Regions from separate parts of the Vibrio sp. 970 genome, predicted to be linked through region 2. Evidence: predicted binding sites of a transcription regulator. Region 2 holds the regulator's gene; each other region holds the start of a gene.

Region 1 (2,283 bases), on a different contig from region 2:
TATCTTCTGGCGACAAATCGTATTCGCCGAATGCATTCGGAAGCCCAGCATTTGGGTGAGCGGAAACAAAAGATTCTGATATACGCGAGAGCTCTTCAACATAAGGACGCAGTTCATCCGGGCCAAGTGCACAGTTCAAACCAAACGAAATCGGTTTAACATGACGTAATGAGTTGTAAAACGCTTCTGTGGTTTGACCGGATAATGTTCTACCGGAAGCATCAGTAATAGTCCCCGAGATCATCACAGGTAACTCAATACCCATCTCTTCAAACACACTTTCAACAGCAAATGAACAAGCCTTAGCGTTAAGCGTATCGAAGATGGTCTCGATAAGAATAAGATCAGAACCACCTTTAATCAGCGCTCGAGTCGATTCAGAGTAAGCCTCAACTAACTCGTCGAAAGAAACATTTCGATATCCAGGGTCGTTTACATCAGGAGAGATAGAACAAGTGCGGTTCGTCGGCCCTAAAACCCCTGCGACATAACGCGGTTTATCGGGTGTTTTTGCGGTCCATTCGTCTGCAACTTCACGTGCAAGCTTGGCAGCAGCAAAGTTAATTTCTTCACTTAGGCTTTCCATCTCGTAGTCAGCCATCGCAATGGTTGTTGCGTTAAACGTGTTGGTTTCGAGAATATCTGCACCCGCTTCTAAATATGCAGCGTGAATGTCCTTGATAAGTTGAGGCTGACTTAGAACCAACAGGTCGTTGTTACCTTTTAGATCACAATGCCAATCCGCAAAGCGCGTTCCTCGATAGTCTTGCTCTTCAAGTTTGTACCCTTGAATCATGGTTCCCATACCACCATCAATCAAAAGAATACGTTGCTTCAATTGAGCTTCAATCTGTTGTCTTACGTTACTTCCCACAGTACAGCCTCATTCCTTTAGTTATCTTTCCATCCTATCACACAAACTTCAGGAGTCTAGACGTCTAAACGTGGAATTAATGATTATTTTATCTCCTTCTTAACTTACAAAATAATCACGAAAAAATGTTTGCTATTTAAGCAGCATCAGCCGAGAATTCCATTCATAAAATGTTACAAATAGAGAGCTCTATGTCGGTCTATCATACTTTATGTTTTCTATCCGCAGCTGCGATGCTAATTGCTTTTGTAAACAGCAAGATAGGAAAGATGCAAACCACCATTGCGATTACCGCAGGTTCAATGGTGCTTTCACTTCTAATCTTAATTGCGGGTCAAAACAACTGGTTCCATCTCACCGAAATTGCGACGGAGACGGTCACAAGGATTAACTTCGAAGATTTCTTGCTCAAAGGCATTCTTGGCTTCTTACTATTTGCTGGTGGACTAGGCATCAAACTCCCGAACCTTAAAGATCAGAAGTGGGAGATCACTGTTTTAGCCCTTGGAGCTACACTGTTTTCTACGTTCTTTATTGGATTTGCGCTGTATGGGTTTTGTCAGTTAATTGGCATCCAATTTGATTTGGTCTACTGCTTACTATTTGGTGCTCTAATATCGCCAACTGACCCAATCGCTGTATTGGCTATTGTGAAAAAACTCGATGCTCCTAAACGTATCTCCACTCAGATTGAAGGAGAATCGCTCTTCAATGATGGCTTCGGTTTGGTTATCTTCGTCACTCTATTTACGATTGCATTTGGCACTGAGGCACCAACTGTAGGTAGTGTCACCTTACTCTTCATCCAAGAAGCTATCGGTGGTATCGCATATGGTTTCGTCCTCGGTTTGCTATTCCACTACTTGATCAGTGCCACCGATGATCACTCAATGGAATTGTTACTTACCATTGGTGTCCCAACAGCAGGTTACGCATTTGCTGAATACATCCATGTATCAGGCCCACTCGCAATGGTTGTATCCGGTATTATGATTGGCAACTGGACACGCTTTATTGGCTTTTCAAAAGAGAGTGAAGATCACCTTGACCATTTTTGGGAGCTTGTTGATGAATTCTTGAATGGCGTGTTATTCCTACTGATCGGTATGTCGATGCTGCTATTTGAATTCCACAAAGAAGACTGGATCATGATGGCTATTTCAGTCCCTCTTGTACTAGCAGCTCGCTATCTAAGTGTATTTCTTTCTTACATAGGCTTTAAACGTTACAGAAAATATAATCCATGGTCAGTGCGTATTTTGACGTGGGGCGGTTTACGCGGAGGCCTAGCACTAGCGATGGCACTTTCTATTCCATCTGGTATTTGGGTGATTCAAGATAAGTTAATCGATGTAAAAGAGATTATTCTTGTAATGACCTACTCCGTCGTTGTTTTCTCTATCCTCATT
Region 2 (2,283 bases):
TGACCTTAATGAATATAAGCAGTTATTTGCGAACAATACAGATAAGCGCACACTAGAAGACGTAATTGAAGGTGCAGATCTGTTCCTAGGTGTATCTGGTCCAAACCTATTGCCAGCGGAAGCGTTGAAGTTGATGGCAGATAAGCCAATCGTATTCGCATGTTCTAACCCGGATCCTGAAATCAAGCCGGAACTTGCTCACGCAGTTCGTGATGACTTGATCATGGGTACTGGCCGTAGTGATTATCCTAACCAAGTTAACAACGTATTGTGTTTCCCATTCATTTTCCGCGGTGCTCTTGATGTGCGTGCAAGTGAAATCAATGATGAAATGAAACTTGCAGCCGTTGAGGCGATTCGTGAGCTAGCAAAAGAGCCTGTACCTGAAGCCGTATTGAAGGCTGCAGGTGTTGATAAGCTAGAGTTTGGTGCGGACTATATTATTCCAAAACCAATGGATTCACGTTTGCTACCACGTGTTGCAAAAGCGGTTGCTCAGGCGGCGGTTAATTCAGGTGTAGCTCGTATCGAGATGCCTGAAAACTACATGGCAGAGTAATATATCTTTCAGATGTGATACACAAAAATGGGACGCTATTGCGTCCCATTTTTTATGTCATTCATTTGGCTCGAGGCAAGAGTTATTACCTGAAACCTCTTATCAGGCTTTTTTATTCTTCGTCGAATGACTCAAATTCGATGCCCATTTCCGTCATCAGCGCTTTTACTTCTGTTGGAATATCATCAGGACGGTCTTTACGAAGGTCTTCATCTGTCGGAAGTGGCTGACCTGTGTACGCGTGCAAAAATGCCTCGCATAGCAATTCACTATTGGTTGCATGGCGTAAGTTATTGATCTGACGGCGAGTACGCTCATCAGTTAGCACCTTTAAAACTTTTAGCGGGATAGAGACGGTAATTTTTTTTACTTGTTCGCTTTTTTTGCCGTGCTCTGCATATGGGCTAATGTATTCGCCATTCCAGTCAGCCATTGCACACCTTCATTTATGTAATCGGTTAAAAATAATTTAGGTGCTGATTTTAGCTGCATTTACCGCCATAAGCAAAGACATATAGACGTCTAGAAGTGTTGACGTCTCATTTTTTGACGAGTAAAGTGAACATAACAGCAAAGGAAGCGTGTTGATCACTTTATGTTACTCATTAGATATAGCGCATTCCTATTTAGAAGTCATTACCCGTGAAAGGATACACCCATGAGCACTCGCAAACCTGCGACCATTGCAGTACGCACTGGTATTGAATCAGACAGCCAATATCATGCTGTCGTTCCACCTATTTATCTTTCCACTAACTATGGTTTTCCTGCTTTTGGTGAAGTGCCCAAGTATGATTACACACGATCTGGTAATCCAAACCGCGGACTGTTGGAAAGTGCGCTATCTGAACTTGAGTCTGGAAAAGGAGCGGTTGTTACTAACTGCGGTACGTCGGCATTAAATTTATGGGTTTCCGCTTTTCTCGGCCCAGATGATCTCATTATTGCTCCTCACGATTGTTATGGTGGTACCTATCGTCTTTTTAATACCCGAGCTAACAAAGGCGATTTTAAGGTTCAGTTTGTCGATCAATCAGACGAACAGGCTTTAGATGCTGCATTGGCACAAAAACCAAAACTCATTTTGCTAGAAACTCCGTCAAACCCTCTGGTTCGCGTAGTGGATATTGCAGCTACTTGTGAAAAAGCGAAACAAATCGGCGCGTTAGTTGCGGTGGACAATACCTTTTTGACACCCGTGTACCAAAAACCTTTAGAGCTAGGTGCGGATTTTGTTATCCACTCCACAACAAAGTACATCAACGGTCATTCGGACGTAATTGGTGGGGTAATCATCACCAACACAGAAGCGCATGCAGAAGAGCTTGCATGGTGGGGTAATTGTATTGGTGCAACGGGCACACCTTTCGATAGTTACATGACACTGCGAGGTATTCGTACGCTTGCTGCTCGTATGAGAGTACATGAAGAGAGCTCACAGCAGGTACTAGCTTACCTACAGAAACAAGCGTTAGTTAAAACTATCTATCATCCAAGCCTGCCGGAACATCCAGGTCACGACATTGCTAAAAAGCAGCAAACGGGCTTTGGCTCTATGTTGAGTTTTGAGTTTGCTGGTTCGTTTGAGCAGTTAAAGGTGTTTGTGAAAGAGCTCCAACTGTTTTCATTAGCAGAGTCATTAGGTGGTGTAGAAAGTTTGATTTGCCACCCAGCATCCATGACGCACCGTGCAATGGGTGAGGAGGCGCTGGCGGAGGCTGGGG
Region 3 (2,283 bases), on a different contig from region 2:
ACAATAATATTAGTGCACCGAGCTTTGCTGTTTTCATTCTTTATCCCTACATCCCTGAATCTTTCTGCATGATATGAATTACTTAGCAAAAACCTATTGAGGAAAAAACACTATGCGATCAGGTTTGCAAACTGTTATGAAAAAGCCGCCATATGGCGGCTTGGTTCACATATTACATTTCGGTAATGATGAGTGCTTTGTTTGCTTATTTTGAAGCTAATCGTCTTTAGTGAAAGCATCTTCACTGAAGTGATCGAGATCGTACGGTGTTTGCTGATAAACACAGTAGTTCAGCCAGTTTAAAAAGAGGAGGTGTCCATGGCTTCTCCAGCTTGCAATTGGTGGGTTATCTGGGTTGTTGTTTGGGTAATAGTTGACAGGAATAGCGGGCTCCATACCTTCGCTTAAATCTCGGATATATTCATTATGTAAGGTGTGAGAATCATACTCAGGGTGTCCTGTGACAAAGACATTGCGTTTGTCTTTTGTGGTGGCCAAGTACACACCTGCGACATCCGATGTCGCTAAAATGTCTAAGTCAGTATGCTCTTCTAGAAAGTGAGGCGAAAAATCTGCGTAACGCGAGTGAGGAGCCAAAAACGTGTCATCAAATCCACGTAAGATAGGGTGAAATTGATGATGGATTTGGTGATGATACACGCCTGAAAGTTTTTCTTTACGCGTTTTTTTAGGTAGATCGTAGAGTAGCTTTAGTCCTGCTTGCGCAGCCCAGCAAACATAAAGAGTGGATGTCACATGATCTTTTGCCCACTCCATGATGGTTTTGAGATGATCCCAATAAATGACATCTTCAAATTGCACCAAACCTAATGGAGCCCCAGTAATGATCATGCCATCGAAGTTTTTATCTCGCACCATTTCAAATTGGCGATAAAACGTGTCTAAATGTTCAGTTGGCGTATTTTTACTCGGGCGGTTATCAATGCGCAGTAATTCGACGTTAACCTGTAGTGGGCTGTTTGAGAGTAGACGCAGAAACTGAGTTTCAGTCTCTATTTTTTTTGGCATCAGATTAAGGATCAGCACTCTTAAAGGACGTATTTCCTGACTCGCTGCACGCGTTTCACTCATCACGAAGATGTTTTCTGTCCTTAATACATCGGTAGCTGGTAATTGATCTGGAATTCTAATTGGCACGACTTTCTCTCCCTAAGTATAGTCAATCTAGACGTCTATACTTCTAAAGCTAACTTAATTAAGTTTAGATGTCGATACGAAATCCGACTTTTCAATCTACTCTTTACATTATGGTAAACCGTACTCGGGGTTGTCACACAATTGTGACTAAAGCAGAGTTTCTGATGAGATAGGTTTGAAACGCAGTGTGTACTATTTGCTGGTAATTATGCGATCACGTTAATATGTGAAGGTGACTTCGTAGTAAGGAAGTCTCAAATTAATGAGCCATACTAAAAACAATCAGCTCACCATTTTGCATTAATGTGCATATTTGGAAACATCGTCAGTGGAGGACATTATGTTCGGTATTTTCAAGAGAAAGACAAAGATTCAGAGCATCGCTCAAGAAGTTCCTTGCGTGCTACTGCATTCGTTTGGTGATAAAGACATTTATACGCCGGAAGAGATTGATCAAGCTCTTCAAAAGCTGGGTTATGATAAGAGCAAGGATATCAGTCATTATCAGTATGCGTATGGAATGTTTGCCGATGAAGCCTCTTACGAGCTCCTAGAACTAACGGATGAGCTAGGTAATTATGGTCATTTCCAACGTGAAGTAGGTAAGATGCTACTCAATACACCTGAGCCGATTGATATGCATATCTACTTTGAAATTTCTCGTCAGCACCAAAACGTCAGCCTTTCACCTGGTCATCAAAAAGTAAGCGAAAGTGATGGTGTGTAAACATCGTTAGTGGTATTCCATCGTGAGATGAGTTGGGTATAATGCGCGGCCTAATTATCCGGACATGTTGTCGGTTACATTTCTGTTGAGCGTTAATGCCTTATGTTCAAAATGCTTGTCTCTATGCCACCAATGTTGGCGCTGTCGATAGCGATTGTATGTGAAGTGATTGCCACTTCTTATATTCCCAAAACAGAGCAATTTACGAAAGTAATGCCGAGCACAGTCGTTTTGATTGGTTACGGCATCGCTTTCTTCTTGCTTTCCGTCACAGTGCAAACAATGCCTGTCGGGGTTGTTTATGCCATATGGAGTGGTGCTGGGATCGTTTTGGTTGCGACGGTTGGTTACTTTGTTTACGGACAGCGTCTAGACTTACCAGCCCTAGTTGGTATTGG

Evidence for each region. The regulator MetJ, encoded in region 2, represses methionine synthesis genes. The targets are predictions, from matches to a motif close to TTAGACNTNTANANGTCTAA.
Region 1: a site for MetJ is predicted at 923-942, ahead of metH (methionine synthase). Genes of this name have one in related genera too.
Region 3: a site for MetJ is predicted at 1,186-1,205, ahead of metA (homoserine O-acetyltransferase MetA). Genes of this name have one in related genera too.

The regions. Positions count from the first base shown of each region.
Region 1 is NZ_JAWOTW010000035.1:5,958-8,240, forward strand. It holds gene metH (methionine synthase) at 1-874, opposite strand, end outside; gene R7Q11_RS24100 (cation:proton antiporter) at 1,066-2,283, shown strand, end outside.
Region 2 is NZ_JAWOTW010000024.1:2,087-4,369, forward strand. It holds gene R7Q11_RS22740 (malic enzyme-like NAD(P)-binding protein) at 1-559, shown strand, start outside; gene metJ (met regulon transcriptional regulator MetJ) at 672-992, opposite strand; gene R7Q11_RS22750 (O-succinylhomoserine (thiol)-lyase) at 1,218-2,283, shown strand, end outside.
Region 3 is NZ_JAWOTW010000015.1:36,146-38,428, reverse strand. It holds gene pilW (type IV pilus biogenesis/stability protein PilW) at 1-37, opposite strand, end outside; gene metA (homoserine O-acetyltransferase MetA) at 217-1,158, opposite strand; gene R7Q11_RS19355 (DUF6559 family protein) at 1,499-1,885, shown strand; gene R7Q11_RS19350 (DMT family transporter) at 2,009-2,283, shown strand, end outside.